Regions from separate parts of the Pseudarthrobacter sp. 1G09 genome, predicted to be linked through region 2. Evidence: predicted binding sites of a transcription regulator. Region 2 holds the regulator's gene; each other region holds the start of a gene.
The links. The regulator LexA, encoded in region 2, represses DNA repair genes until DNA is damaged. The targets are predictions, from matches to a motif close to TCGAACANNTGTTCGA.
Positions count from the first base shown of each region.

Region 1: a site for LexA is predicted at 6,181-6,196, ahead of ruvA (Holliday junction branch migration protein RuvA). Genes of this name have one in related genera too.
Region 3: a site for LexA is predicted at 2,375-2,390, ahead of ACP3TD_RS11215 (DUF6504 family protein). Genes of this name have one in related genera too.

Region 1 is NZ_CP188306.1:2,422,471-2,432,145, reverse strand. Features, by position in the region: gene ACP3TD_RS11185 (M3 family metallopeptidase) at 1-439, opposite strand, end outside; gene ACP3TD_RS11180 (CapA family protein) at 524-1,837, shown strand; gene ACP3TD_RS11175 (type 1 glutamine amidotransferase) at 1,898-2,662, opposite strand; gene ACP3TD_RS11170 (MurT ligase domain-containing protein) at 2,659-3,951, opposite strand; gene pdxT (pyridoxal 5'-phosphate synthase glutaminase subunit PdxT) at 4,042-4,752, shown strand; gene ACP3TD_RS11160 (YebC/PmpR family DNA-binding transcriptional regulator) at 4,756-5,511, shown strand; gene ruvC (crossover junction endodeoxyribonuclease RuvC) at 5,577-6,155, shown strand; gene ruvA (Holliday junction branch migration protein RuvA) at 6,256-6,897, shown strand; gene ruvB (Holliday junction branch migration DNA helicase RuvB) at 6,890-7,975, shown strand; gene yajC (preprotein translocase subunit YajC) at 8,184-8,624, shown strand; gene secD (protein translocase subunit SecD) at 8,718-9,675, shown strand, end outside.
Region 2 is NZ_CP188306.1:1,756,150-1,765,824, forward strand. Features, by position in the region: gene ACP3TD_RS08115 (ATP-dependent DNA helicase) at 1-1,224, shown strand, start outside; gene lexA (transcriptional repressor LexA) at 1,324-2,073, opposite strand; gene ACP3TD_RS08125 (LysM peptidoglycan-binding domain-containing protein) at 2,401-2,850, shown strand; gene ACP3TD_RS08130 (histidinol-phosphate transaminase) at 2,985-4,103, shown strand; gene hisB (imidazoleglycerol-phosphate dehydratase HisB) at 4,165-4,791, shown strand; gene hisH (imidazole glycerol phosphate synthase subunit HisH) at 4,788-5,537, shown strand; gene ACP3TD_RS08145 (hypothetical protein) at 5,538-5,696, shown strand; gene priA (bifunctional 1-(5-phosphoribosyl)-5-((5-phosphoribosylamino)methylideneamino)imidazole-4-carboxamide isomerase/phosphoribosylanthranilate isomerase PriA) at 5,784-6,530, shown strand; gene ACP3TD_RS08155 (SseB family protein) at 6,550-7,431, shown strand; gene ACP3TD_RS08160 (MFS transporter) at 7,487-8,779, shown strand; gene ACP3TD_RS08165 (DUF1844 domain-containing protein) at 8,939-9,337, opposite strand.
Region 3 is NZ_CP188306.1:2,439,750-2,449,424, forward strand. Features, by position in the region: gene ACP3TD_RS11210 (DNA polymerase III subunit alpha) at 1-1,987, opposite strand, end outside; gene ACP3TD_RS11215 (DUF6504 family protein) at 1,984-2,331, opposite strand; gene ACP3TD_RS11220 (hypothetical protein) at 2,481-2,870, shown strand; gene ACP3TD_RS11225 (chorismate mutase) at 2,922-3,245, opposite strand; gene ACP3TD_RS11230 (VOC family protein) at 3,265-3,687, shown strand; gene ACP3TD_RS11235 (SOS response-associated peptidase) at 3,711-4,472, opposite strand; gene ACP3TD_RS11240 (mycoredoxin) at 4,604-4,861, shown strand; gene ACP3TD_RS11245 (lipoate--protein ligase family protein) at 4,937-5,680, opposite strand; gene ACP3TD_RS11250 (ABC1 kinase family protein) at 5,809-7,521, opposite strand; gene ACP3TD_RS11255 (PadR family transcriptional regulator) at 7,527-8,069, opposite strand; gene ACP3TD_RS11260 (thioesterase family protein) at 8,158-8,961, opposite strand; gene ACP3TD_RS11265 (endonuclease/exonuclease/phosphatase family protein) at 9,121-9,675, shown strand, end outside.

The DNA of each region.
Region 1 (9,675 bases), 670 kb from region 2:
CGGGATCGAGCTGGATACCCGTTTGCCGGAACTCCTTCAGGTACTCCTCCACCAGCCGGACCGACTCGGGATCACATGCAGAGGTATCGATGCCCCGGAAACGCTCATACAGGTCATGGTTCAGGAAGAGCTCATCCTGGTGGGCCGAAAACCGGGGCGAGAACTTCGTCTCGAGTTCCCTGATCTCCGGCGAAGCGTCCGCCGAGACCAGGGTAAAGAAGGAAGCGGCTGCGCGGTCCAGCAACCGCCCTGACTGCTCCATCGCCACCGCGGTGTTCCCGAAGGTGGGTACCTCCGGATTCTGCACAATGCGGTCAATTTCAGCGAGGTGTTCGGACAGGCCCGCTTCGATGGCCTCGGCGTAGTGGGCGGCCTCGATGCGGGCGAAGGGCGGGAGCCCGTACGGCAGCGAGCTGGGAGCCAGAAGGGGGTTAGTCATGATGAAAACCTTTCACATGAGGGCACGCTTCTCAATGCGGCCAAATGCCCGCGCCGAAGGCTGGCCATTCCTAGACTTGGCGGTATGGGGAAAAGTACCGGGAGGGCTCCTGCGCGCTCCCGCGCGGGTGCCGGGCTGCAGCGGTGGATGCGCGCTGTGTCGGTCGCAGGCCTGCTGCTCGTGGCTGGTCCGCTCGCCGGGTGCGGCCTTGTGGCGCAGGGGGCCGGCGCCGGTGAGTCCGCCTCCGGGTCCACCAAGAGCCCACACCCCGGAATGCCGTCCGGTACAGCCTCGGCTTCCAGTGCCCCGCCAACCCCCACACCTTCGCCCACGCCCGGCAAGGGCCCGCGGTGCCCGGTGCTGCGCTGCGCGTCGGTGGTGCTCACGGGCGGCATGCTGGTCCACAGCAGCATCTGGCAGGAGGCACAGCAGGATGCCGCTGCCACCGGGAAGCCGGGCCTGGATTTCCTGCCGATGCTGGAGGGGCAACGGCGCTACCTGGAAAGGAGCGACCTCGCCATCTGCCACCAGGGGGCCCCTGTGGCGAAACCGGACGGGCCGTTTGCCGGCCACCCCTCGTTCAACGTCCCGCCGCAGATCGTCACCGCTGCAAAGGACGCCGGTTACCAGGCCTGCACCACCGCAGGCGACCACATTCTTGACCGCAGTACCGACGGACTCCTGCGGACCGTGGATGCCCTGGATGCGGCCGGCCTGAAGCACACCGGTTCCTACCGCACCGCAACAGAGTCCCAACAGATCCTCATCCTGCCGACTCCTGCTGCGAAGGTGGCTGTCATCGAGGCAACTTCCGGACTCAACGGGAAGACTCCCGAATACCCGTGGCAGGTGGACGTGCTGGACTCCAGCACCATGATTGCCAAGGCCAGGAAGGCGCGGATGCTGGGCGCCGACGTCGTGATTGGTGCCATGCACGCAGGGGACGGCAACGGCGGGAACACCGGTACCCCGGGCGTCCAACAAACGGTGGCAGCCCGTGCGCTGGCGGACAGCGGTCAGTTCAACCTGGTCTACGGCCACTCCCCATCGGTGCTGCCCATCGAGAACTACAAGGGCACTTGGATCGCCTACGGACTGGGCAACGGGATCACGGACGTTTCCCCTGCGCATCCAGCCAAAAGTGAGGGCCTGCTGGTCCGCGCGCAGTTCGGCCAGGACGCTGCCGGAAAGTGGACCGTCACGGACCTGGCGTGGACGCCGACCGTTATGGTCGGGAATCCCTACCGGTGGTGTTCGGTGGCGGCAGATGCGCCGCAGGGGCACTGCGCCGGGGCACCGGCCGACGACGCCACGCGGCAGCGGACCATTGAAGTGGTGAACTCCATGGGCGCCGCAACTGCCGGCGCCCACGAACTCCTCATCACTCTCGAACCCTGACGGCCGTTATGAAGCTGCGACCGCCACGAAGCTAAGGGAAAAGCCCCTAAACCCGACGGATCAGCGCGGCCGGCGTGCCGCGTGGTCCCGAGCGAGTTCCGCGTACCGGTCATCCGGGAGGCCGGGCTCGAACGTTCCAAACTTGCGTTCAGCAGCTGTGCGGATCAGGAAGTCCGCGATGGCCGGGTTCTTCGGAAGCAGCGAGCCATGCAGGTAACTGGCCACAATGTTGCGGTAGCGGGCGCCCTCGTGGCCGTCGCTGCTGTTGTTGCCGGTGCCCTTCGCCACGGTGCCGAGCGGGCGGACCCCGCTTCCCAGGGTGGTCTGGCCGCTGTGGTTCTCGTAGCCCAGCACCTCGCCGAATTCGGACGTGGTTACCTTGACATTGCCGATCAGGCGCTCATCGGTGCCATGCGTTTCGACGTCGAGGATGCCGATCCCCGGAATCACCGAGCCGGTCCTGGTCTTGAAGAACCGGCCAAAGAGCTGGTACAGGCCGCAGATCACCAGCATCGGCGTGCCGTCTTCGGCGAGCTCCCTGAGGGAATCCGCCCGGGCCTGCAGGTCGTCCTGGATGACCAGCTGCCCGCTGTCCTGGCCGCCGCCGCCCACAATGATGTCCACGTCGTCAGGGAAGGGGTCACCCACATTGTATTCCAGCAGTTCGGGCGTGTATCCGTGCCACCGGATCCGCTGCTGCAGCACCAGGGCGTTGCCCCAGTCGCCGTAAATGTTCATGTCGCGCGGGTAGAGCTGGACCACCCTGAGGATGCCCTTGCCGTCCGCGGCTGACGGACCGGACGTGCCCGGAGTTTCCTGGCTCAAGAGACAACCTCCACAGTGGTGATCTTCGATAGTTCCCGGCGGATGGCGAGCATGGCCGTATAAGTACAGAAAATGCGCTTGGGCTGGCCTTTCGCCCCCCGGATGAACGCGGCGAGGGCCGGCGCGATGTCAGGATCCACGGCACCGATGCGGACGTCGTCATACTGCAGGCGCAATGCCATGTCGTAGGCACGGGAACCGGTCAGCTGGTCCACGCCTTCGGCCCGGAGCGAATCGAACTCCACGTCCCACAGCCAGGACATATCCCGGCCGTCGGCATAGTTGTCGTTGATGGCGATCATGGTGGCGTAACCGCCTGCAGGAAAGGACTTCAGGCCCAGGCGGAAACCGCTGGGGTTCTTCACCAGCACCAGGTCAAGGGGCTGGCCTTCCACTGTAAGGCTCTCACCGCGGCCGAAGGCGGGCGCCACCTGGGACAGCGCCTCCAGCAGGGTTTCGTGGTTGGTGTCCGTCGCGGCTCCGCCGCAAATCGCCCGCGCAAGGGTCAGCGCCGCGGCCGCGTTGAAGATGTTGTACACCCCGCGGAGCTTCATCGCGGTGCTGACGGTCCCGCCGTCGTACTCAAACTCGGCGGTGTCCGCGCCCACTTTGCGGAGCACGACGTCGGCCGCGGGCTTCTCCGGGAGGCCCGCCGGCGCGGGGCTGCCGGGAGCGGCGCGCATATCGTCGTCATTGGGGAACGTGCCCAGCAGCGAGTCGTCCAGGCCGAAATACCGGACCTCCTGGCCGGTGAGGGTTTCCGCGATCCTGGCCACCCTCGGGTCTTCACGGTTCAGCACCACGGTCCCGGTTGTCTTCGCGGCGATGTGCTGCAGGAGCTGGGCTGTCTTGTCGATCTCGCCGAACCGGTCCAGCTGGTCCCGGAGGACGTTCAGGAGCAGGCAGTACTTCGGCGGCACGCTGTTCACGAAGTGCACGGCGTGTGCCTCGTCGAGTTCCAGGACCGCGACGTCGGCGTCCAGCCGCCCGCGCCAGTCAACCTCGCCCAGCAGGGCAGCGGCGACGCCGCGGGTGAAATTGCTGCCGGTGCGGTTCGTGAAAACCTTCAGGCCCTGGCTTTCAAGCAGCTCCACCACCATCTTGGTGGTGGTGGTCTTCCCGTTCGTGCCGCTGACCACTGCCACGCCGTGCGGCAGGGTGGTGAGTGTCCGCCGCATGAAACCGGGGTCGATTTTTTCGACGACGAGCCCCGGAAGCGCGGACCCGCCGCCTCGAAGCCGGGATACCCGGCGCACCAGTTTGCCAAGCGGAACAGTGTAAAAGGGCATTGTCCGAATATATCCCAGCCGCGGCATGGAACCGCCGGAGTGTGACCCGCCCGGCCGGGCGGACATCAGCGGTGCCCGTATGCTGGGACGATGACAAATACCCTTTCCGCCGATCCCGCACGCGTGGGCTCGGGCCTTCGGATCGGCGTCCTGGCGCTCCAGGGCGACTTTCGCGAGCACCTCCGTGCCGCCGCGGAATCCGGTGCCGAGGGGGTCAGCGTCCGGCGTCCCCAGGAACTCGAGGGCCTGGACGGGCTCATCATTCCCGGCGGCGAGTCCACGGCCATTGACAAGCTCGCGAGGGCTTTCGGGCTGGACCAGCCGCTGCGTGAACGCATCGCCGGCGGACTGCCGGTCTACGGTTCCTGCGCGGGCATGATCCTGCTGGCCTCGGACATTGCCGACCCCGCCACGGACCTTTCGGGTGCCCCCCAGCAGACATTCGGCGGGCTGGACATGACGGTCCGCCGCAACGCTTTCGGACGCCAGCGCGAGTCCTTCGAGACGGACCTGGATTTCAAGGGCCTGGAGTTCAGCGCCACCGACGCCGGTGTGGCTCCGGTCCATGCCGTTTTTATTCGCGGACCGTGGGTGGAGCGCGTAGGCCCCGGCGTGGAAATCCTGGCCCAGGTTGAACCGGCCGATCCGGAACATGCGTCCCACACCGCCGGGCTGCCCGGGGCCGCTAGAATTGTCGCAGTGCGTTCCGGCCGGCTGCTGGCCACCTCCTTCCATCCGGAAGTGACCGGGGAGAAACGCGTACACGAACTTTTTATCCGCATGATCAGAGGAGAAGCGTAAAGCATGTCAGGCCACTCCAAATGGGCGACTACCAAGCACAAAAAGGCGATCATTGACAGCCGCCGTGCAAAGTCCTTCGCCAAGCTGATCAAGAACATCGAAGTTGCTGCCCGCATGGGCGGACCGGACCTGGCCGGTAACCCCGGCCTTGAACTGGCGGTCACCAAGGCGAAGAAGACTTCGGTCCCCAACGACAACATCGACCGCGCCATCAAGCGCGGCGCCGGGCTCACCGGCGAAGTGGTGGACTACACCGAAATCATGTACGAAGCCCGCGGCCCGCAGGGTTCCGCCCTGCTGATCGAGTGCCTCACCGACAACAAGAACCGGGCGGCATCCGAGGTCCGCCTCGCCATCTCCCGCAACGGCGGCACCATCGCCGATCCCGGTTCCGTCAGCTACCTGTTCAACCGCAAGGGCGTGGTGAACCTGCCCAAGAACGGCCTGGCCGAAGACGACGTCCTCATGGCCGTCCTGGACGCCGGCGCCGAAGAGGTCAAGGACAACGGCGAATCCTTCGAGATCCACTCCGAACCGGGCGACCTTCCGGCCATCCGCGAAGCCCTTAAGGACGCCGGCATCGAGTACGACACCGATGAAGTGGAGTTCGTTCCGTCCATGCAGGTGGGGCTGGACGTCGACGGAGCGCGGAAGTTCATGAAGCTGGCCGACGCCCTCGAGGAGCTCGACGACGTCCAGAACGTCTACAGCAACGCCGATTTCAGCGACGAGGTCCAGGCCGCCCTGGAATCAGAGTGACCGGCGGCTTTGCCTGCTGACCTGCGCCCGTCGCAGCACACCCTATCGCGACTCAATCCATCTCCATGACACTCCGTGTCCTGGGCGTGGACCCCGGGCTGACCCGCTGCGGCATCGGGGTGGTGGACGTCGAGCGGAACCGGCGGGCCACCATGGTGGCCGTCGGCGTCGTCGGAACCTCGCCCGACGAATCCCTGGACCAGCGTCTGCTCGTGATTGCGCTGGCCATCGACGAATGGCTGGACCGCTACGAGCCCCAGGTGCTCGCCGTCGAACGCGTCTTCTCGCAACTCAACGTCAGCACCGTGATGGGTGTGGCGCAGGCGTCCGGCGTGGTGATTGCGGCAGCTGCGCGGCGCGGGATCCCGGTGGCGCTCCATACGCCGTCGGAGGTCAAGGCCGCCGTTACGGGCAGCGGCACGTCGAACAAGGACGCTGTGACCAAGCTGGTCACCAAGATCCTCCGCCTCGACGCCCCGCCCCGTCCGGCCGATGCCGCGGACGCCCTGGCACTGGCCATCACGCACGCCTGGCGCGCCGGAAGCGGGGCCCCGGTTTCCACCACCGGTCCGGGCAGTTCGGCGCTGACACCGGCCCAGCAGGCCTGGGCCGAGGCCGAAGCGAAGGCGCGCCGCGCACGCTGAATGTCCCTGCAGCTTGCTAGGGTATTAGTAAATATGTTCGGATAACCGGGCTCCGCCTCTTGCCAGGCGGCAGGCCGGCAGCACAAGCAGGAGCCAGGCCTTGATCAGTTTCCTCCGCGGAACCGTAGCGCACGTAGGCCTGTCCACGGCCGTCATCGACTTGAACGGTGCGGGCATGAGCGTCTACGCCACCCCGCAGACCCTCAGCGGGCTTCACGTGGGCGAAGAGGGAAAGGTCTTCACCTCCCTGATCGTCCGCGAAGACTCGTTGACGCTGTTTGGTTTTGCGGACGACGACGAACGTGAAGTTTTCGACGTCCTGCTGAGTGTGAGCGGGGTGGGTCCGCGCCTCGCACTGGCCGTCTTGGCGGTCCACGATCCTGAGGCGATCCGCGTTGCCGCGCATACCGGCGACAACAAGACCTTCACCAAGGTTCCCGGGATCGGCCCGAAGGTGGCGGGGCGGATTGTCCTTGAACTGGCCGGCAAGCTCGTTCCGCACGGTACGGCTCCCGCTGCCGCCACCACCGCGGCGGAGGCCAACTGGAAGCCGCAGGTGGTCGCCGCCATGACCAGCCTGGGCTGGTCCGAAAAGGACGCGTCGTCGAGCATCGAGAAGGCACTGGCGGACGAGCCCGAAGTTTCCTTCCGCGGCAACGTCCCGGAGATCCTCCGGACCACCCTCCGCTGGCTCGGCCAGGACGGCGCGCGGGCGGGCAACCGCGTAGGCAGCCGTGGCTGAACCGTCACTGGTGGCAGCGGGGGAGGAGCCGGAGGAACGCGCCATCGAAGCCGCACTCCGCCCCAAGAACCTGGACGACTTCGTGGGCCAGCACCGCGTGCGGAAGCAGCTGTCCCTGGTCCTGAAGGCGTCCCGAATGCGCGGCCGCAGCGCCGACCATGTGCTCTTCTCGGGTCCTCCGGGTCTCGGTAAGACCACCCTTGCCATGATTGTGGCGGCGGAAATGAACGCCCCGTTGCGCATCAGCAGCGGCCCCGCCATCCAGCACGCCGGAGACCTCGCCGCCATCCTGTCCTCGCTGTCCGAGGGCGAAGTCCTCTTCCTCGACGAAATCCACCGCATGTCCAGGCCGGCTGAAGAGATGCTCTACATGGCTATGGAGGATTTCCGTGTGGACATCGTGGTGGGCAAGGGCGCGGGTGCCACTGCCATCCCGCTGGAACTTCCCCCCTTCACACTGGTGGGTGCCACTACCCGGGCCGGGCTGCTTCCCGGCCCGCTGCGGGACCGCTTCGGTTTCACCGGCCATCTGGAGTTTTACTCGGTTCCGGAACTCGAACTTGTGCTGCGGCGCTCTGCCGGCCTGCTGGACCTGAAGGTCAATTCTGCCGGCTTCAGCGAGATCGCCGGCCGGTCCCGCGGAACGCCCCGAATCGCCAACCGGCTGCTCCGCCGCGTGCGCGACTGGGCCCTGGTCCATGGTGTAGACCAGATCGATGCCCGCTCCGCGTCGGCGGCGCTCGACATGTATGAAGTGGACAAGAAGGGGCTCGACCGACTGGACCGTTCCGTCCTCGAGGCCCTCATCACCAAGTTCGGCGGAGGGCCAGTGGGGCTCTCCACGCTGGCGATCGCCGTCGGCGAAGAAACCGAAACAGTGGAGACTGTCGCGGAGCCTTTCCTCGTCCGCGAAGGGCTCCTGGGCCGCACCCCGCGGGGCCGCATCGCCATGGCGCCGGCCTGGACACACCTGGGCTACGCCATCCCTGCAGGCGTGTTCGGCCAGGAACAGCTGGATCTTTTTGACCGCGAAACGGGTGCCGAGGTCACGGGGGACTGGGCCCCGGAGAGCCAATAACAGGCTCCCTCCAGCTTTTCCCCTTAGACTGGTATGACGCTCGGCACGTTCGGGTCTTTGTTGTGCGCATGGCCTATCGGCCGCGCCGCCGGTGCAGGAGGTCCGTCAGGGATCGGCTTCCATGACTGTTCCGCCCGGCACAGACAAAGTCCGGCGCTGCCGGAAAACCAGCCAGGTACCACAAAGAACGGAATTCCCCTTGGATCCAATGTCAATTCTCCTGTTCGTCATGCTCGGCGTATTCATCTTCATGATGTTCCGCCGGAACAAGAAGACGCAGCAGCAGCAGGCGGAGCTCCAGTCGAAGTTCGGCCCCGGCGTCGACGTCATGACCAGCTTCGGCCTCTTCGGCCGGATCGTGGACATTGATGAGGCCGAAAACAAGGTCACCCTGGAACTCTCTCCGGGCAACCTGGCCACCGTGCATCGGCAGTCCGTCACCAAGGTGATGGAACCGGCGGTGGCGCCGGAAGCAGCTGCTCCCGCCGTACCGGACGATGCTTCGTCCCTGACCGCTCCGGAGGCGGCGGGCACCACGGCCGGCACCACGGCTGCGCCGGCCACTGCCGCTGAGACCACCGCGTTCCCGGCTGAGACCCCGGACGAGACCCTGAAGCGCCTCAACGATGAGGGCAAGAAGGACAGCTAGCCCTTCCGGCACCTTAACCCCTCTACCGCTGCGGACAACCGCCGGTGCACCTGCGCACCGGCGGTTCCTCCGTGAATAAGAGAAAGATCGACAATGGCACGAACTGGCCCCAAGAAACCCGGCCTCAGGGTCCTGGTCTGGCTGGGCGTAATCATCGCCGCGTTGACCGCCGTCCTGGCCGCCGGCACCGCCGCCGGACAGGCAAGCTGGTCGCCCAAGCTGGCACTTGACCTCGAAGGCGGTACCCAGATGATCCTGGCGCCGAAGGTCGAGGGCGGTTCTGACATCAACGAAGAACAGCTGAACCAGGCCGTGGCGATCATCCGCCAGCGCGTCGACGGTTCCGGCGTGGCCGAAGCCGAAATCAGCACGCAGTCGGGCCGCAACGTGGTGGTGAGCCTCCCGGGCACGCCGTCAACTGCCACCCGCGACCTGATCCAGGCATCCGCGGACATGAACTTCCGGCCCGTGCTCCTGAACGGAGCCGGAGCTGCTGTTCCCGAAGAGTCGCGGGCACCCGAAGATCAGCTGCCGAAGCCAACGGCAGCGCCCGCCAACAGCAGCGACATCAACTGGATCACGCCGGAAATCTACCGCGAGTTCGAAGCCTTGGACTGCGACAACGCTTCAGCCGAGAAGGCAGAGCGTTCTGATCCGACCAAGCCGCTGGTCACCTGTGAACCGGCGACGGACCAGAGCCCGGCCATCAAGTACATCCTCGGGCCGGTCGAGGTGAAGGGCAGCAACATCGTCACTTCCTCGTTCCAGCTGCAGCAGGGCGCCCAGGGAGCCGTCACCAACGACTGGGCCGTCAACATCCAGTTCAACGAGGAAGGCACCGCGAAGTTCAAGGAGGTCACCGAGCGCCTCAACCAGTTCTACGTGGCCGCCGGCGGCGAATCGGGCAACGATCCCAAGGCACAGTTCGCCATCGTCCTCGACGACCAGGTCATTTCCGCTCCCCGTTCACTGGCTGTCATCACGGACGGCCGTCCGCAGATCACGGGCGGCTTCACCGAGCAGACGGCGAAGGCACTGTCGGACCAGCTGC
Region 2 (9,675 bases):
TCCGGCCAGCTCTCCGTCGCCATGGTCCACGCCGCTGCCTCAGGCGCCCGCAAACACACGGCGATCACCGTGGACGCGCTCAACGCCGCCGCGGCGAACCTGGAGCTGGCCCTTGCCGGCGTCCCAAGCGGGCTGCTCCCCAACGGACTGAACGACGAACAGCTCGACTGCGTGGACCAGCTGCGCGAGGCCTGCAGGGCGGCGCTGTCCGACTCCAAAGGAGACAGCAGCAACACGGCCGACGGCGGCAGACAACTTGCGCGTTCACGCCTGATGCTCATCCTCGAACTGTCCGAACGGCTTTTGGCGGCAAAGGAGAACCGCGAGGTCGTGTGGATCTCGCGCGCCGGAACCTTCGACCCCGGCCAGGGCTATACCCAACCTGACGACAGTGCTCCTGCGCTGGTCAATATCGCGCCGTTGTCCGTGGCCGGGAGGCTCCGTGAAGGGCTCTTCGCCGGGCATACAGTGGTCCTGACGTCCGCAACCCTGGCCATCGGTTCTGCCTTCGAGCCCGCCGCCGGGGGATTGGGCCTGGTGGGCGAAGGGGCGCCCGCCTGGACCGGGATCGACGTCGGCTCGCCGTTCGACTATCCCAAGCAGGGAATCCTGTACGTGGCCGGGCACCTGCCCAAGCCGGGCCGTGGTGCGTCACCCGAATCGCTTGCAGAGCTGGAGGCACTCATCCGCGCCTCGAACGGCGGGGCGCTGTGCCTGTTCTCCTCACGGAGGGCAGCCGAAGAGGCGGCCGAAGCCCTCCGGCCCAAGCTGGGCATGACGGTCCTGTGCCAGGGCGACTCCACCATGACGGCCCTCGTCAAGCAGTTCGCCGACGAACCGGATACGTGCCTGTTCGGCACCATGTCGCTCTGGCAGGGCGTTGACGTCCCAGGAATTTCCTGCCGCCTGGTGGTCATCGACCGGATCCCCTTCCCGCGCCCGGACGACCCCCTCATGACCGCCCGCTCCCGGGCCGTGGCACAGGCAGGCGGCAACGGCTTCATGTCCGTCTCGGCCACGCATGCCGCCATCCGGCTGGCCCAGGGCGCCGGCAGGCTGATCCGCTCCACCGGCGACAAAGGTGTGGTGGCGGTCCTCGATTCCCGCCTGGCCACGGAACGCTACGCAGGGTTCCTGCGCGGAGCCCTGCCGCCCTTCTGGGCCACGACGGACCGCACGACGGCGATCGCGGCCTTGGAGAGGCTGGCCGGGGAAACGCCGTAGGCACCACCCGACAATGCCAACAAGGAAGGCGCCGTTCCCCGGAACGGCGCCTTCCTTAGTGGCTGGACTGCTGTGGCCCGTTGTTGACATGTGGCCCCGCTACAGCGAGCGGAGGACCGAAACCACCTTGCCCATGATGGTGGCATGGTCGCCAAGGATCGGTTCGTACTGCGTGTTCTGGGGCAGCAGCCACGTGTGGCCGTCCCGCTGGCGGAATGTCTTGACCGTGGCTTCGTCGTCCAGGAGCGCTGCGACAATGTCGCCGTTCGCGGCATCGGCCTGGCGCCGGACCACCACCCAGTCGCCGTCGCAGATGGCGGCGTCCACCATGGAATCACCGGCCACCTTCAGCATGAACAGTTCGCCCTGGCCCACCAGCTGGCGGGGGAGCGGCATAACGTCTTCCACCACCTGGTCCGCGAGGATGGGGCCGCCGGCGGCAATGCGGCCGACGAGGGGCACCATGGCCGTGTCCAGCGCGGTGGGCAACTCCGTGACCGACGCCGTGATGCCCGTGGAGGCCGCAGCCGAGGGTTCCGCTGCCTGCCTGGCCACCTTGCCGGCGGTCCCGCCGTCGAGGGTCAGCGGCATCAGGACTTCCATGGCCCGCGGCCGCTTCGGATCACGCCGCAGGTAGCCCAGCTTTTCCAGCTGCGAGAGCTGGTGGGTGACGCTCGAGAGGCTGGCCAGCCCAACGGTGTCCCCAATCTCGCGCATGGACGGCGGGTAGCCGTTGACATTGACCGAACGCTGGATGGTCTCGAGGATTTTCTTCTGCCGCGGCGTCAAGCCCTTGGCTGTCCTTTTCGGCTGCGAGGTCGACCTGCCCCCGGTGGCTGCTGCTGCCATGTTCGCCGTTGCCTTTCGGTTGCCACCGGGCTTTCAACTGCACCGGACTAAGTGTTCCCGCCGTCAATGTCAGACCCTGCTGATCAACTTCAGGAGTGGATGTTCCTGCCTCCAAACGTAGGTCAGCCACATGGCTTTTTCAAACATTTGTTCTAGCGAGTCTCGACATTGTTCGTCCATAGGTGCTAAAACTGAATCAAGCAGTATTCGAATATGTGTTCTAACAGGCGGGTAGCCGTTCGAACACGGAGCCGGTCAGGCAGCACCATGGGGCGGCACCAGCAGGCAACACCAACAGACGCAGTACGGTCCAGGAGGGCTAAGGTCATGTCAGCTACATCCGCTTTCAGGTCACACGGTTTCGACGTTCACGGCAACGGTGCCCGGTCTCAGCAGGCGGCGCGGGAAGGCCAGGTGCCGGTCCAGCGGAATTCTGCCCGTGGACACCGCGGCCAGGTGCCGCTGCCACCACTGCGCCTCACGCGGCGGGGCAAGGTTGTCCTGATCGGGATTCCCCTGGTGCTGCTGGCAGCGCTCCTGCTGTCACTCGCCGGCTTCTTCAATTCCCCGGCCAAGGCCTCCGACTCCGCAGCGGACCTCACGGTGACCCCCACCGTCACGGTCACCGTGCAGCCGGGTGAATCGCTGTGGGGGATCGCCTCCGACCTTGCGCCGGAGCGGGACGCCAGGGACGTCGTGGCAGATATCGTGCAGCTCAACAACCTGTCCGCCGGGAAGATTCTCCCGGGACAGCAGCTGTACATCCCCACGCGCTAGGAATGGTTCGCGGCACGTCTCGCCGGCTGAATCGAAGTCCCGGAATAGCGGGTTGCCGCCCAGAGCGGACCTTGCATGGGCAGGCGTGGACCGTCACATTTTCGGGCGACCGCACCTCCCACTAAACTGTTCAGGTGAATGACCAGCTTGAACGCCTGAACCGGCTTCCCCTCCGCAGCAACCTCCGGGGCATCACGCCCTACGGTGCCCCGCAGCTGGATGTCCCCATCCTCCTTAACGTCAACGAGAACACCCATGGTGTCCCGGCTGACGTCACAGCCGCCATCACGGCGGCGGTCGCCGAGGCTGCCACCGGCCTGAACCGCTACCCGGACCGGGAGTTCACCGAGCTCCGCAAGGCCCTTGCCGAGTATCTTGGCCACGGCCTCGACGAGGCTAACGTATGGGCAGCAAACGGCTCCAACGAAGTGCTCCAGCAGATCCTCCAGGCATTCGGCGGTCCGGGCCGCACGGCGCTGGGCTTCCCGCCCACGTACTCCATGTACCCCCTGCTTGCCAGCGGCACGGACACCGGCTACATCAAGGGCGAGCGTGAGGACGGGTACGGCCTCAGCGCCGACTCGGCCGCCCGCCAGGTCCGGGAACTGAAGCCCAACATCGTTTTCCTGTGCTCACCGAACAACCCCACCGGCACCGGCCTCGGGCTGGACGTGGTGGAAGCGGTCTACGAAGCCGGCGCCGGGAGCCAGGCCATCGTGATTGTGGATGAGGCCTACCACGAGTTTGCCCACGACGGCACACCCAGCGCCCTGACGCTGCTGCCCGGGCGGGAGCGGCTGATCGTTTCCCGCACCATGAGCAAGGCATTCGCGCTGGCCGGCGCCCGGCTCGGATACATGGCAGCCGCCCCGGAAGTAACCGACGCGCTGCGACTGGTCCGGCTGCCGTACCACCTGTCGGCCATCACCCAGGCAACCGCCCTGGCGGCCCTGCAGCACCGCGAAGCCCTCATGGCTGACGTCGAGGACATCAAGAAGCAGCGCGACCGCATCGTGTCGGAGCTGACCCGCATGGGCCTCAAGCCGGCGGCGTCAGACTCCAACTACGTCTTCTTCGGCGGACTGGAGAATCCGCACCAGGTCTGGCAGGAACTGCTGGACGCCGGTGTGCTGATCCGCGACGTCGGTATCCCGGGGCACCTGCGGGTCACTGCCGGCACTGAGACGGAAACCACAGCCTTCCTCACCTCCCTGGAAAGCATCCTTGCCAGCCAGCCGGCCCTTCCCGCCTAGACTTGAAGAACCGGCGCTGGACGCCCTGACCACCCCTTCCTGCCACAAAGGACACCTGACCATGACTTCCACCGGACCGAACGCGGCCGCAGCCCGGACCGCACGCATGGAGCGTGCCACCAGCGAGTCGTCCGTGCTCGTGGAAATCAACCTGGACGGTACCGGCGTCTCGGATATCGACACTTCCGTGCCGTTCTACGACCACATGCTCACGGCACTGTGCAAGCACTCGCTGATCGACATGACGGTCAAAGCCACGGGGGACACCCACATCGACGTCCACCACACGGTGGAGGACGTTGCCATCACCTTCGGCGAGGTGCTTCGGACCGCCCTGGGCAACAAGGCCGGCATCCGCCGGTTTGGCGAAGCCACCGTGCCGCTGGACGAGGCCCTGGCCAACGCCGTGGTGGACGTCTCCGGACGCCCCTACCTGGTGCACGGCGGCGAGCCCGCCGGCCAGGAATACCACCTGATCGGCGGCCACTTCACTGGCTCCCTCACCCGCCACGTCTTTGAGGCCATCACCCTGCACGCCGGCATCTGCCTGCACATGAACGTCATCGCCGGACGGGACCCCCACCACATTGTGGAAGCCCAGTTCAAGGCGTTCGCCCGTGCCCTGCGTGCAGCCGTGGAACCCGATCCCCGGGTTGAGGGCATTCCGTCCACCAAGGGTGCCCTGTGAGCGGCCAGATCCTGAAGGACGGCGCCATCATCAACCCGTCCGCATCAGTCAAGCCCGCCTCCCCGGAGGGCAAGCCCACCGTCACGGTGCTGGACTACGGTTCAGGCAACGTCCGGTCCGCCGTGCGCGCCCTCGAGCGGGCCGGCGCAGAGGTCATCCTCAGCGCCAAGCCCGAGGATGTCCTGAACGCGGACGGCCTGGTGGTTCCGGGCGTCGGCGCCTTCGAGACGGTCATGCGCGAGCTCAAAGCCGTGGATGGCATCAGGCTCATCGGCCGCCGGGTGGCCGGCGGACGCCCCGTCCTGGGGATCTGCGTGGGCCTCCAGGTACTTTTCGAGGCCGGCGTCGAGCATGGCACCGAGGCTGAGGGCATCGGCGAATGGCCAGGAAAAGTCGAGCTGCTGCCGGCCGACGTCGTTCCGCACATGGGCTGGAACACCGTCAAGGTGCCGGAGGGCTCAAAGCTCTTCGCCGGAGTGGAAGGCGAGCGGTTCTACTTCGTCCATTCCTACGGCGTGCAGGAATGGAACTTCGACGTCATCCAGCCGCTGATGGCCCCTCCGCTGGTGACGTGGTCCGAACACGGCGCACCCTTTATCGCCGCCGTCGAAAACGGGCCGCTGTGCGCCACGCAGTTCCACCCTGAGAAGTCAGGCGATGCCGGCGCACGGCTGCTGCGCAACTGGGTGGACGCGCTGCGCCGGCCCACGGAAACCGGCAGCGGCGACGCTGCCGGCGGCGCCTGAATGTGGTCCATCGTCCTGATGGGACTGGCCGGCCTGCTGGTGGGCGGTGCCCTGTCCTTCCGGCAGCAGCACAAGCCCCTGTGGACCCAGGTTTCGTTCTATGTCCTGGCAGCCATGTCCCTGCTCGCCGCCTACCTGCTGACCCTCCCGGCCGGTTGACCGGCGGCCTGGCCAAAGAGTCCGGCCACTGACGCGCGCCGGCACTGTGCCGGCGGCCCGACACCCCCCACAACACCAAGGATGAAGATGACCACCGCAAACGATCTGCCGGTACTTGAACTGCTGCCCGCCGTCGACGTCGTCAACGGCCAGGCCGTGCGGCTGGTCCAGGGCGAGGCCGGCAGTGAAACCAGCTACGGAACCCCGCTGGAGGCCGCGCTGAACTGGCAGCAGCAGGGCGCCGAATGGGTGCACCTCGTGGACCTGGACGCCGCCTTCGGCCGCGGCTCCAACGCCGAACTCCTCCGCGAGGTGGTGGGGCAGCTGGACATCAAGGTGGAGCTCTCCGGCGGACTCCGGGACGACGAAACCCTTGAGGCCGCCCTTGGCCTCGGCGTCGCACGGGTTAACCTCGGCACCGCCGCGCTGGAGAACCCGGAGTGGACGCGCCGGGCCATCGAGCGCTTCGGTGACAAGATCGCCGTCGGACTCGACGTCCGCGGAACCACCCTGGCCGGCCGGGGCTGGACCAAGGAAGGCGGGGACCTCTGGGACGTCCTGGCCCGCCTCGAGGATGCAGGCTGCTCGCGCTACGTGGTCACGGACGTGACCAAGGACGGCACCCTGCAGGGGCCCAACGTTGAACTGCTGCGCCAGATGGTGGAAAAGACCGGCAAGCCCGTCATCGCCTCCGGCGGCATCTCCAGCCTTGATGACCTCAAGGTGCTGCGGTCCCTGGTCCCGCTGGGCGTTGAAGGTGCCATCGTGGGCAAGGCCCTTTATGCGGGCGCCTTCACCCTGCCCGAAGCCCTCGACGTGGCCGGCCGCCGCTAGGCTGCCGGAAGCCGACGCGATGGCCAGCAACGACTCAGGCACTCCCGCACCCCGCCACCTTCCCGGCCACATCGCCGCGGCGCTGGCAGGGGCCGGCGGCGCCACCGACTCCGCAGGCCAGCCCTGGGCGGGCCGCAGCCTCGCCGGCGACGACGCGAAGATCCACAACTTCGAGGACGACGACGGTACGGTCAATGCGGGCTACCGCGCCGCCATCGAGGGGTTGCGCGGGGGAACCGGAGATGAAGCTGCAGTCGTGGCTTCCCTGGCCACGGCACGGGTGTTCATCCCCATCGTGGCCCAACTGGCGGAAGAGACGGAGACTGACCACGGCCTGCATGCCGACAAACAGGCAGACATGGCTCTGGTGACGCTCAAAGCCGCCGACGGCAGGACCGCGCTGCCGGCCTTTACATCAACGGAGGCCCTGAGTGCCTGGCATCCTGATGCCCGCCCGGTGGCTGTCTATGCCGCACGGGCTGCGCTGTCCGCCGTCGCGGAGGGTGCCGAACTCATGGTCCTGGACCCGGGCGCAGATGTCACTTACGTGGTTCGCCGGCCGGCCGTGTGGGCACTGGCCCAGCAGAAACCCTGGCTGCCCTCCTACGCCGACGAAGAACTGGCGGCCGAGATGGGTGCCGCCGCTGCTTCGTTCCCCGCTGTCCGCCGGATCGAGCTCCTGCCCGGCAGGGGAGTGGCAGTCCGCGCAGCCGACGGGACCGTACTGCCGGGCGGCGGCGCCGGACCCGAACTGCAAGTGGTGCTCTACCTCGAGGACGGGCTGGACGCAGGAGGCGTGCAGCACCTGGTGGCTGCGCTGCAGGCCGAGTGGTCCCGGAATGTATTGTTTGGGGAGCGGGTCGATTCGCTCGAGGTCAAGCTGCGGCGCGCCACAGGCTAGTTGTCAGGAGCGGGGCTGTCCCGGGTTCCTGGGGCATACGTAAGGAACCTTTTTCGTGAACTTCGCGCTGTACCGGGAGTTGCTGGCCGTCCGGCCCATCCGGAGGCTTTTGCTGGTGGGCATGGTTGCCCGCATTCCACATTCTGCGGCGGGCGTGCTGCTGACCCTGCACATCGTCCTCACCCTGGGGCAGGGATACGCCGCTGCCGGTGCTGCTGCCGCCGTGATGACGATCGGTATTGCTGTTGGTGCACCCTGGCGCGGGCGCCGGGTGGACACCGTCGGCCTCCGCCGTGCACTGGTCCCGTCCGTAATCTCCGAAGCGGTCATCTGGTCCATCGTTCCGCACGTGTCCTACCAGTGGCTCCTGCCGCTGGTATTCGTCGGCGGCCTGCTGACCCTGCCCATCTTCAGCGTGGTGCGCCAGTCCCTGGGTGTCCTGGCCGACGGCAAGCAGAGACGCACCGCTTTCGCCCTGGATGCCATCAGCACCGAGATGGTCTTCATGATCGGGCCCGCGGCCGGCGCCGTGGTGGCAACGAGCGGGCATACGACGGCGGGTCTCACCGTGGTGGGCCTGTCCACTTCACTGGCCGGGCTGTTCCTGATCTGGTTCAACCCGCCCACCCGCAGCCCGGACCAAACCGAGGAATGCATCGAGGATGAGCAGCACGCGGCCGAAGTCGCCGTGGTCTCGGCTGCGCCCGCCCACCTGCAGGAAGCCGCGGCGGACCTGCTGCCTGCCGCGGCGGACCGTGCCCCGGGTGTCAGGGGCAGGGTGGCGCACAGCTTCGCCTGGTTTACACCTACGGTGGGTGCGGTCTTCGCCGTTGCTGCGGGTGCCGGCATGGTTCTGAGCGGCAGTGACGTTGGCATCGTGGCGGCCCTGGAGATCGGCGGGCACCAAGGCGAGATCGGGATTGTCTTCCTCTTCTGGTGCGCGGCATCCGTGGTGGGCGGACTGGTCTACGGCGCCATGCACCGGCCTGTGCCGCCCATCCTGCTGCTGCTGGGAATGGCCGCCTTCACCATTCCCATGGGTTTCGCATCCGGAACGTGGACGCTCGCCCTGCTGTCCATCCTGCCCGGGCTCCTGTGCGCACCGGTGCTGTCCGCTGCCTCGGAGAAGGTGGCCGACCTTGTGTCCGAAGAGCGCCGCGGCGAAGCGATGGGTTGGTACGGTTCTGCGCTGACCGCAGGGGTGGCCCTGGGTTCACCCTTGGCGGGCGTCTTTATTGACAGCACGGGCCCCTCCGGCGGCTTCGTGTCCGTAGGGGTGGCCGGTGTCATCCTGTGCCTCGCGGGAATGCTCCTGCAGCAGCGCCGGCGCCGCCAGACCGGGACCTGAGCGGACAAACCGGCTGCAGCTTTGCGGCCGGCAGGCCCGGCGCCACTCGAAGGCCGCCCGCCTGTCCAACGTCCTGCGGCGCAGGTTCTTAAAGCGCGACGGCGGGGCGACCCCGTAAAGGTCGCCCCGCCGTCGCGCGCTGTGTGGGGGAGTTCTGGGCTAGTTAACTGCGCCCGTGAACTTTTCGCCCGGACCCTTGCCCGGAGCATCCGGGATCAGTGACTCTTCACGGAACGCCAGCTGCAGGGAACGGAGGCCGTCGCGCAAGGGACCTGCGTGCTGCGATCCGATTTCCGGGGCGGCGGCCGTCACCAGCCCGGCGAGGGCGGTGATGAGTTTGCGGGCCTCGTCCAGGTCCTTCAGCTCGGCGGCGTTCTCTTCTGCGGCCAGGCCGAGCTTGACGGCGGCGGCGGACATCAGGTGGACGGCAGCGGTGGTGATGACCTCGATAGCCGGAACTTCGGAGATGTCCCGGACCTGCTGGGAGACGTCGGCGGAGTTGCCGGCGCTGTCCTGGGCAGGCTCGAAAACGTATGAATTACTGTCTGGGGTGCTCATACTGGTAAGCTTGACACAGACCGACTGGATGTCGTTATTTCAGAGATTGCCCTCACAGGCCAGGTTCCCAGCAGTGCTGTTCGGCGCTGACGGGAATTTTCTCTGTAGAATGGCATGCAGTTTGCAAGCGGAGTTCTCTCCCACCCGCGTCAGCCGTTGTTTCCGAGGTTCCGCCAGGATCCTGTGAAACGCAAGGTTGCCGGGTATACGGTTGGGCATTGGTCCGGCAGTTCGCCGAATCAATGCATGCAGGCCCGTCCCGGGCCCGGCAGCACCAACCTGACATGAGGCCTTCGATTGCTCCGGCAATTGGGGGCCTTCTCTATTTGCCGGGATAC
Region 3 (9,675 bases), 680 kb from region 2:
GGGTACTCCTGATGAGTTCGAACGTGGCTTCGTCGTCCAGCGGAACAGCATTGAGATCGATCCGGCCGTTGGCGGCAATGTAGTCAGGGCCGGCCCCTTTCGGGCCGGGAGCATGGTGCCCGGCTGCCACAACGTCACTCTTGGAGGGATGGATCCGGATGATTTCACGGACGGCAAACGCCATGGCGCTCTGCATCCGGACGCCCAGGACATCAAGCTTCAGCATGCCCATGGGATCCATGTCATGTTTGTCGAACTGGCTCATGGGCAACCCCAACCCGCTGGGCTGGACCGGGGTGCGGTCCAGCAGTGTGGCGTCACCCAGGATCACTCCACAGGGGTGCATGGAGATATGGCGGGGCAGCCGGTCAAGGCGCTCAGTCAGGTCCACCAGGAGATCCAGTTGCTGGTTGCCGTCCGTGTCCCGTTGTTCCACACGGCCGGCGAATTCGCGCAGTTCAGGTTTTTCCTGAAGCGCTTCCCGGAATTTCCCTGCGGAAAAGCGCCACAGCTGCTTGGCGATCTCCCCCACCTCGTCGCCGTCCATGCCAAGGGCGAGGCCTGCGTCGCGTACTGCTCCCCTGGCCCGGTATCCGTTTTGCATGCTCATCAACGTGACCCGCTCAGCCCCGAACCGTTCGAAGATTTTGCGGTAGACGTTGTGGCGTTCGGCACTTTCGACGTCGATGTCGATATCCGGCAGGGTGGCCCTGTCCTGGGACAGGAAACGCTCAAAGATCAGGTCATGCTGCAGCGGATTTACCTGGCTGACGTCAATCAGGTAGTTGACCAGGCTGGATGCACCCGAGCCCCTGGCTGCGGCGCGGACTCCCATGTCCTGGATCATCCTGGAGACTTCAGCCACCGTCAGGAAGTAGGAGGAGAAGTTGAGGTTGCGGATGATCCTCAGCTCATGCTCGAGCCTGGTGAGCATGGTTTGCTCAGCGGTACCGGTAATCCCCGGGAAGCGCCTGGCGATTCCGGCATGGCACCGCTGGACCAGTTCCAGGGCGGGGTCCTGGTTGATCCCGATGATGGACGCTTCCGGAACAACCGGCTGCTTCCACCCCATGTCACTGGCAGGATCGATCCGGCAGGCATCGGCGAGTGCCTCGGTCTGCGCAAGGAGCTGCGTGAGGTCTGCGGTGCCGTAGCCTGCCGCGGAAATGACTTCCTGGGCAAGCCGTCGCATGTGGCCTGAGGTTTTCAGCCATCCCTGGCCGGTGGGCTGCAGGAGGGGTTCGCCGGCCAGTTCGGGAAGGGATTTGAGCGTGCGTGCGGAGTCGAGGACGTCGGCGGTGGGGGCTCCGTCAGCTCCGCAATACCTGACGGCATTGGTGAGGACGGCAGGAACACGGTGTTCTTCGGCGAGTCGAAGCATCCTTACCGCGTGGGCGGTGCTCAGGGGTGACCCGGGAGCGCTGAGCTGGGAAACTATCTCTGCCACCACTGTCCCTGCGGGCATGGCATCGAGCCATTGCTTGAACAGGGTGCGCGGACGCAGGTACCGCCTTCCGCCCATGGCACGCCCCACGTCGGAGTCTGGCCCGATGAGGACCACCAGGACTGGTTTGAGCGTTTGGGGGTCGAGGGTCCTTGAGGCCAGTTCTGCCCGGGTAACGGCCACGGGGATGGTACCCCCGGCTTTGCCGGACGTCCGGGAATGGGCATCTGAGATCAGCCGGCACAGCGCCCTGTAGCCGGTACCGTTGTTGTGTCCCTTGGCGAGCACCACAACCCGTCCGGCGACCTCGGTACGGCGATCACCGTCGTCGTCCAGCACCGCAAGGTCCACCCCAACGATGGGGTCGATCCCCGCGGCCATGCAGGCCTTGAGGTGCTTGATGGTGCCGTATAACCCGTCGCGGTCTGTACAGGCCAGCGCGGAGGCGCCGTCGTCAGCTGCGGCCTGGGCCAATTCCTCCGGCCAGGAGACTCCATAGTGCGCGCTGAAGGCGGTTGAGACATGCAGGTGCGTAAAACTCATGCTGTTCTGGGTCGAAGGGCGTCGTGGATGCGCAGCAGCCGCCACCTGCCGCTGCGGATGTGCCGGGTGAGGTCAAGCGTGAGTGGTTCCATGGGCTGGCTTTCCATGCCGGGGCGACGTCCTGGCGAAGCCTGGGGCAGGACCTGGATCCGCCAAATTTCGTGATCCACCATCCCGGGACCGCTCCCCAAGGGAACCCTGCTTTCCTCAGCCCACCATTGGCGGCGTTCGTACCATCGAAGGGGTTCGGCGCAGATGTCATAGGTACCCCCGGCCCATACAAGGCTCTGGGGAAGGCCGTCGGGGGTGCAGGCGACATCAACTGATTCGCTGAACATGCCCATGGCGCCTCCGGGACTGGCTGGTACTGCAAACTGGGGAAAATATTCGAATATGTGTTCGAATAACTCCAGTCTACGCCCGGCTCCACCCAATGCATAGAATCGTGGTTCAGGGGGTGGACTGACAGTTCGGCAGGTAGCAGGATGGGTGCATGAGCACCTCTGACGCACTCCTCAAACAAGTCAGCATCAAGGCACAGGACTCCACGCTGGTGGCCACTTTCGATATAGACGGCAACATCCCCGGTTCCGGCGCCTACGTGGTGGGTCTTGTGGCGGCGAGTCCGGACTACTCATCCCAGCGCCGGCTGGGCATTGAATTCATGAACGGGGAGGCCATAGCCTTCTTTTCGTTTAACCACGAACAGAACTGTGAGGAGAACTATGACCTGGGCGGCGTCAGCCATTCAGGCAGCACCATCACAGGAAACTTCCCCATGGCCGCAATCAATGGCCTCGGCAAAGGCCATGTGATGACAGGCTTCAGCGAGGCTGACGGAAGGGACTTCCAGTCCGGCGTGAAGGTGGACGAAAACCTCTAGGGTTCCCCGCAGCGTTGCAGCTGCAGGGTAGGGAGGGGTGACCCGGGCGGGTCAGCCGTTGTCTTCATGGTGGACCCGGAGCTCCAGTTCGATGAATCCGGAGATCATGGCCCGGTACGTCGCCTCCACGATGTCCGGGTCGATGTCCTTCCGCTCAGCTGCCGAGCGGACATGCTGGATGATTTTCTCCACGCGGTCCGGGGCGCGGACCTCGGCGTCGTCACCCTTGAGGGTACCGGCGATCCTGATCAGGCGTTCGCGGCGCGCAATGAGGGTGACGATCTGGTCGTCCACCTCATCCACGGCAATTCGGACTGCGGCGAGCTGTTCCTTGTCGGCCAGTGCATCCCGGTCGTTTCCTTGAATTGTTGCCATCTTCTGACAGTATCGAAGCATGCAACCCAGAGTCGACTTCATCTCGCTAGGTGTCCGCAGTGTTCCGGCCTCCCGGGCCTTCTATGTCGACGGTCTCGGGTGGCCCGTGCACCGGGAGGTCCCCGGCGAAGTGGTTTTCATCCAGGCCAACCACGGGCTGGTGCTTTCCCTGTGGGATGCAGGCCAGATGCACGCCGAGGCCGGGGTGGACGCTCCCGGACCGGTTCCCTGCATCACCTTGAGCCATAACGTGCACGCCGCCGATGAGGTGGACCGGGTCCTGGACGAGGCGAAGGCCGCCGGGGCTACAGTTACCGGCGAACCGGTCACCCAGCCGTGGGGCGGCTACACGGGGTACTTCTCCGATCCCGATGGCTTCCGCTGGGAAGTTGCGTACAACCCCACCTGGGCAGTGGACGACGACGGGATGGTCACCGTCTGAGTTCCGGTCGGCGGTCCGGGCTGCTAGAAGAGGGCCTCCACCGGCCGGATGAGCTCCGGACCATTGTTACGGACGTTGCCCACCTCTTTGCCCACGGACTCCACGTGCCAGTCAGCGGCCACATCCTTGACCCCGGACCGCACCATGTCCACCAGGGCGGCGGCGTCATCAGCCTGCGGATCAAGCCAGGCCTGCATGGTGTCCCTGTCCATGGGCAGCGGCACCCGGTCATGGAGTGCAGTCAGTTTCCCGAACACGGTTGATTCGGAGCCCGGCGGCGGGGTGTCCGCCGTCAGGATGGACGTGGAAAGCAACCACTGGCCGGGCTCGCCCGCCGGCACGGACGGATCGCGCCACCATTCATAGAGGCCTGCGAAGGCCAGCCCCCTGCCTGCGCCGGGGTGCACGTAGTACGGCTGCTTGGACTTCCCGGGGCCTTGCTTCCACTCGTAGTAGCCATCGGCGGGGACGGCACAGCGCCGTGACTTGATCGCCTTCCGGAAGGCAGGCTTCTCCAGAACTGACTCGCTGCGGGCGTTGATCATTCTGGACCCAATGCCGGGGTCTTTGGCCCAGGAAGGAACCAGGCCCCAGCGGGCGACGTGCAGCTGGCGGACCTGCCGGGCGTCCGGGCCGTCCTCAACCAGCCGCTCCAGGACAATGGGGACGGCATCGGTGGGGGCTACATTCCACGACGGCGGAATGCTCACCTCGTCCTCCAGCTCGGCGTCGAATTCTGCCAGGAGGTCCCCCACGGCGCGTGCCATTACGTAGCGTCCACACATGGCTCCAGCATGCCATCGGCGCCACATACTGTCATCCGGGCAGCGCGCCGGCGGCCGGACGCCGGGGAATACCGGCGGGCACGCTACCGTTGACCCGAACGAAACCTTCACCCAACCCAGAGGAGAACCCTGTGGATTTCACTCCCGAAACCGGCACCATCACCATGTTTTCCACCACCTGGTGCGGCTACTGCAACCGGCTGAAGAAGCAGCTCGACGCGCAGGGCATCGGTTACACCGAAATCAACATCGAGGAAGTGGAAGGTACCGCCGAGCTCGTGGAGCAGATCAACGGCGGCAACCGCACCGTACCCACCGTCCTGTTCCCGGACGGCACGGCGGCCACCAACCCGTCCGCTGCAGAGGTCAAGAACCGCTTGGCGGCCTAGTACAGGACAATGCGGGCGGCCGGGCACTACTTACCCGTTGCCGCGCCCAGACACTGGTGATCCAGTAGACGCGGGTCATGCCCCCAGGCTGCCGAACGGCGCCGAAGCCAGGGTGGCATGGCCCGCGTACGTTTCGAGCAGGGCATCCGTTACTGCTTCCACCGTCAGCCCGGGGACAAGGTCGTCCGCGGCGCCGGCCGTGGCGGGGTCCCAGTCGAGGCCGAGCGCGGCGTAACTGTCGGTCAGAACCTTCCGGATCGGTGCGGAGTCCTCCACCACGATGACCGAACTGAACAACCAGCCGCCGGCCACCACCCGCTGCGCAGTGCCTACGAGTTTAATGCGGGACCCGTCAGCCGCGGCCGTGCCGTGCACGCTGAATTCGCCGGGGCAGTATTCCCCCGGGATTTCCCCCACGGCGGCGTGCACACCCACCCTGCGCAGGGCGTCGGCGAAGAGCTCCCCGAAATAGCCGAACCGGCTTTTGGAACCGGCGATTGCATCGTCGTCAGGCTCAATGTGGTCCACCACCAGGGTGCCTTGGTGGTAAGCGGCCGCGCGGCCGCCGGCACGGCGGACCAGGGGTTCGAAGCCGTTGTCGCGGCATGCCTGGGCGGCGGCGTCAAACCCGGGCAGCCGGGTGTCACGCTGGCCGAAGGCCACCGTAGGTGCGGGGCGGTACAGCCGAAGGGTGGGGCCCATGCTTCCGGTGCGCGCCCTGGCGAGCAGCTCAAGGCCGAACTCAAGGTCCCGGGCGGCACCGAGCGAGACATCCTGCCGGACCACGGTCAGGGTTCCGGAGTCAGGGTGGTGGGCCATGGCACTGGGCTCCCTTGGTCGTCATGATGCTGTTCCTTGACCCTGCCGCGGCGGTGCCGGACGGGCCCAACCTAGGGTACGCCGTCGTGCGCCCTGCCAGGTGCCCGACCCACCGGCCGGGCGCCCGGCTACCGCCCCCTCCGCCCCACCCAGGCGCCGTGGAGCAGCGGAACCGCTGACGCTGCCATCAGGACGGTGCCGAGTACGGAATCGTCGGCCCGGACCACGGCCCCGGCGATGAGCAGCGCGGCGAAGACCACTGCCGACGCCGTCCGGCGGGCCGTGCGGTCCAGCCTGGCCACCTGCCGCTCCAGCCGGGGGTTGGCAACAGACACGCTGCCTTCACCGATCCGGGTGATCAGATCATCCACCCTCTGCGGCAGCCGCAGCCCAAGTACCGCAGCCCCGGCCACCTGCCGGGCTGCGTCCTGAACGATGTTCCCGCCCTCTTCCCGCAGCAGCCGGGCAGCGTAGGGCTCTACCGAGTCCCACAGGTTGAAGCGCTCATCCAGCGAGCTGCACACCCCCGAAGTGAGAGACATCGCCCGGATGATCAGCAGGAAGTTCTCCGGAAGCTGGAAGGGCAGGGACCGGACCACTTCGCCGAATTCCTCGGCGAAGTCGCGGAATTCGCGTGGATCCACCTCGCGGAGCTCGGCGAAGCCCATCCCGCCAAACCGGGCGAACAGGTGCGTCATGGCCCGTTCCAGCTCCACGGTGTCCGCTGATGGCACCAGCACGCCGACGTCGCGGATGGCGGCAACCAGTCCCTTGCCGTCGCGGGCTGCGGCGGCGATCAGGAGCTTGCGCAGGCCGCTGCGGGTGGAAGGGGTTACCTCACCCATCATGCCGAAGTCGATGAAGGTCAGTTTCCAAGGATGGCCACCGGAAACGGGCTGGGTGGGCGTGACGAAAATGTTGCCCGGGTGCGGGTCGGCGTGGAAGAAGCCGTTGGTGAACAGCTGGTCAAACATGACCGAGGCGAACACCGGCGCCACCTCTGCGGGGTCGATGCCAGCCGCACGGAGCGCGTCTGTGTCCGTGATCTTGATGGCTGTGACATCCTCCAGGGTGAGCACGCGGCGGGTGCACCGCTCCCAGGCGGGCCGTGGCACGTGGACCCGAACATCGCCGGCGAAATCCGCTGCGAACCGCTCGGCACTGGCGGCCTCGTGGAGGTAGTCGATCTCCTCCAGGCTGGTCTGCGCAAATTCCTCCACCAGGGACGGCATGTCGGCGCGGTCGGCCACGATCCGGAAGTGGCTGAGCCAGCCGCCCACCTTCCGCAGCGCCGCGAGGTCGACGGCGACGATCGCCTCAATGCCCGGACGCTGCACCTTGACCACCACGTCCTTGACCCCGGCCACCTCCGCGTCGGCCGGCAACAGCCGCGACCGGTGCGCCTGGCCGAGGGAGGCTGCGGCCAGGGGCTCCTCCTCGAACATGGCAAACACCTCGTCAAGGGGAAAACCCAGCTCGGAGGAGGCGAGAGCCCGGATGGCAGGAAACCCAACCGGCGGCACCTCATCCTGCAGGCCCTGGAGTTCCTCGGTGATTTCGGGCGGGAGCACATCAAGCCGGGACGACAGGAACTGGCCCACCTTGATCATGAGGCCGCCGAGCTCCACGGCCAGTGCATGGAAACGGCGGGCGAACCGCTGCATCCTGGCCGGACGGGTCCGCTCGGCAACGCGGGCCAGCCCTATCCGGGGCAGCAGCAGCTCGTACCACCACACCGCTGCCAGGTGCCGCGCGGCAAATCGCAGGATGCGGCGGTAGCGGGAACGGACGTGGCCCGGGAGTGCAGCCGGGCCCACCTGCGGGCGAGGGCCCGAAGCCACCCTCGTCAGTCCTGGGCGAGGATCGAGTACAGCCGCCGGCGTGCCTCGTCCAGCACTGCCACGGCCTGCTTCACCTGCTCCGGGGTGCCGGTCCGTCCCACCTGCGCGGCGGCCTGCGCCAGCTCGACCCCTGCCTTGGGAAGGGCAGCGAATCCGGTGGTGGATTGCGGGCCCGCCCCGGCCCAGGGATTTGATGCGGCGCTCCCGGCAGCCTCGTCCCGGCCGGCTTCGGTCAGGGAGTAGATCTTGCGGCCGTTGGATTCCTCGGCCCGGATCACACCCTCATCAGCGAGCAACTGCAGGGTGGGGTAGACAGAACCCGCGCTGGGTTTCCAGCTGCCGGCGCTGCGCTCCTCGATCTCGCGGATGATCTGGTAGCCGTGCATGGGCCGCTCCGCCAGCAGGGCAAGGACCGCCGCCCGCACCTCACCTTTGCCGGCCCTGGTGCCTTCCGGCTTTTCGAAACGGGAACGGAAGTCCTCGATGGCCTGCCAGAGGCCATCGATGTTGTTGCTGCCGAATCCATATCCCGGGTTTGAGCCACGCATGAGGGTCTCCTCTGGAGATCGTGAACGATATACAACGACACAGTTAACGATACGTCTGGAAGGGCCTGGCAGCCATGGGTCCGGGCGCCTAGGTTTGGCGCAGGGTGAGGATCTGTTCAGCCCTGCCGAAAGGGCCCTGCAGGTCGTGCAGGACCGTTGATGTCAGGCCGATACCGTCGCGGCCGAACGATACAGCATTGTCCAGGCCCAGCCACTCCCCCTCGGGCCGGCGGTACATGTGGATCTGCAGGTCCAGGTTGGGGAAGGCATAGCTGTCCGGTCCCGGCGGAACCCGTGCGGCAATGCCGTTGGCTGTGTCCACCAGCCCCATGAGGCGGGCAAGGTCTCCACTGTCTTCGCGGTCGGTCAGCGGATGCGCCGTGCGAAGCCAGACTTTCCCTGCGCCGGGACGGTGTCCTTCCGCCACCCGCATCTCCAGGGACCGGATGTAGCCGCCGGGCCAGATGGCGGACCCGTCGTAGGGCTTGCAGTCTTCCGGGCCGGGGATGGCGGCGTCTTCAGTGGCGGCAACCGCTGAGGTGTCGCTGGTGACCATCCGCCAGGCGGTGGCCCGGATGGCAGTCCTGCCCTGGGCCACGAGTTCGGCCTGGAGCAGCTCGATGGTCCTGCCCGGCCGTAGCACAGTGGCCTCGATGTGGAATTCCCCGCCGGGAATCAGGCCCAGGATCTCGTAGCTCAGCCGCGCCATCCGCATCCCGTGCCGCGGCTGGAGCCGCTCCAGGGCATCCGCCAGCAGGCCGGAGGCCGGAGCCATGTGCTGCTCGTGCGTGTTCCAGGCGCCCTGGGCGTGAATGGTGGAGCGGAAATGACCGCCGCCAAGGGCCTGGTAGTAGGCGTTGCCTTCGGCCAGTTCGGGGAGCTCGTCAGTCAACAGTGCCCTTTCAGGAATTCCCAGTGAATTGCCACTAACTCTATCCGGACGCCGCAGAATCGTGGCCAGCGGGTCGCGGCGAAATGTTTGAGCGCAGGGTCCGGCCGCGGACTAGACTCAGGAACTGGTCCTGTCAGCAACCCTCGGAAGAGGTGTTTCATGCGCGTCATCAGCTACAACCTCCGCAAGCACGCAGCGAGCGGCGAACTGCTTGCCCTCGCCCGGAATCATGACATCGATGCGCTGTGCCTGCAGGAAGTTGATGCGGCGGACCTGCCGGAAACGCTGGGCCCCCTCCATCTGGCGGACGCCACCAAGGGGAACCGGCTGGGCCTGGCGATCTACTACCGGACCAGCCGCTTCACGGCCCTGGACACCCAGTCCTTTGCGCTGCAGAAATCGATGCATGACCGGGTATTGGCGCCGGCCCACGAGCGGCTGATCGGAACGCGCGTGATGGACAACGAAACGCAGCACGAACTGGTCATCGGGTCCTTCCACGCCGCCCCGCTCACCGCGTCAAATTCATTGCGGCGCAAGCAGATCCACGCCGCCCACGCCGAATTGCTGAGCATGGGCAAGGGCCTGATGACGCTGATGGTGGGAGACTTCAACTACCCGTTCTTCACCAAGAACCTGCATCTGCACATGAAGAATTCCGGCTACGCCCTGTCGCTCAGCAACCGGCGCACCTACACGCGCTACAAGGTCTTC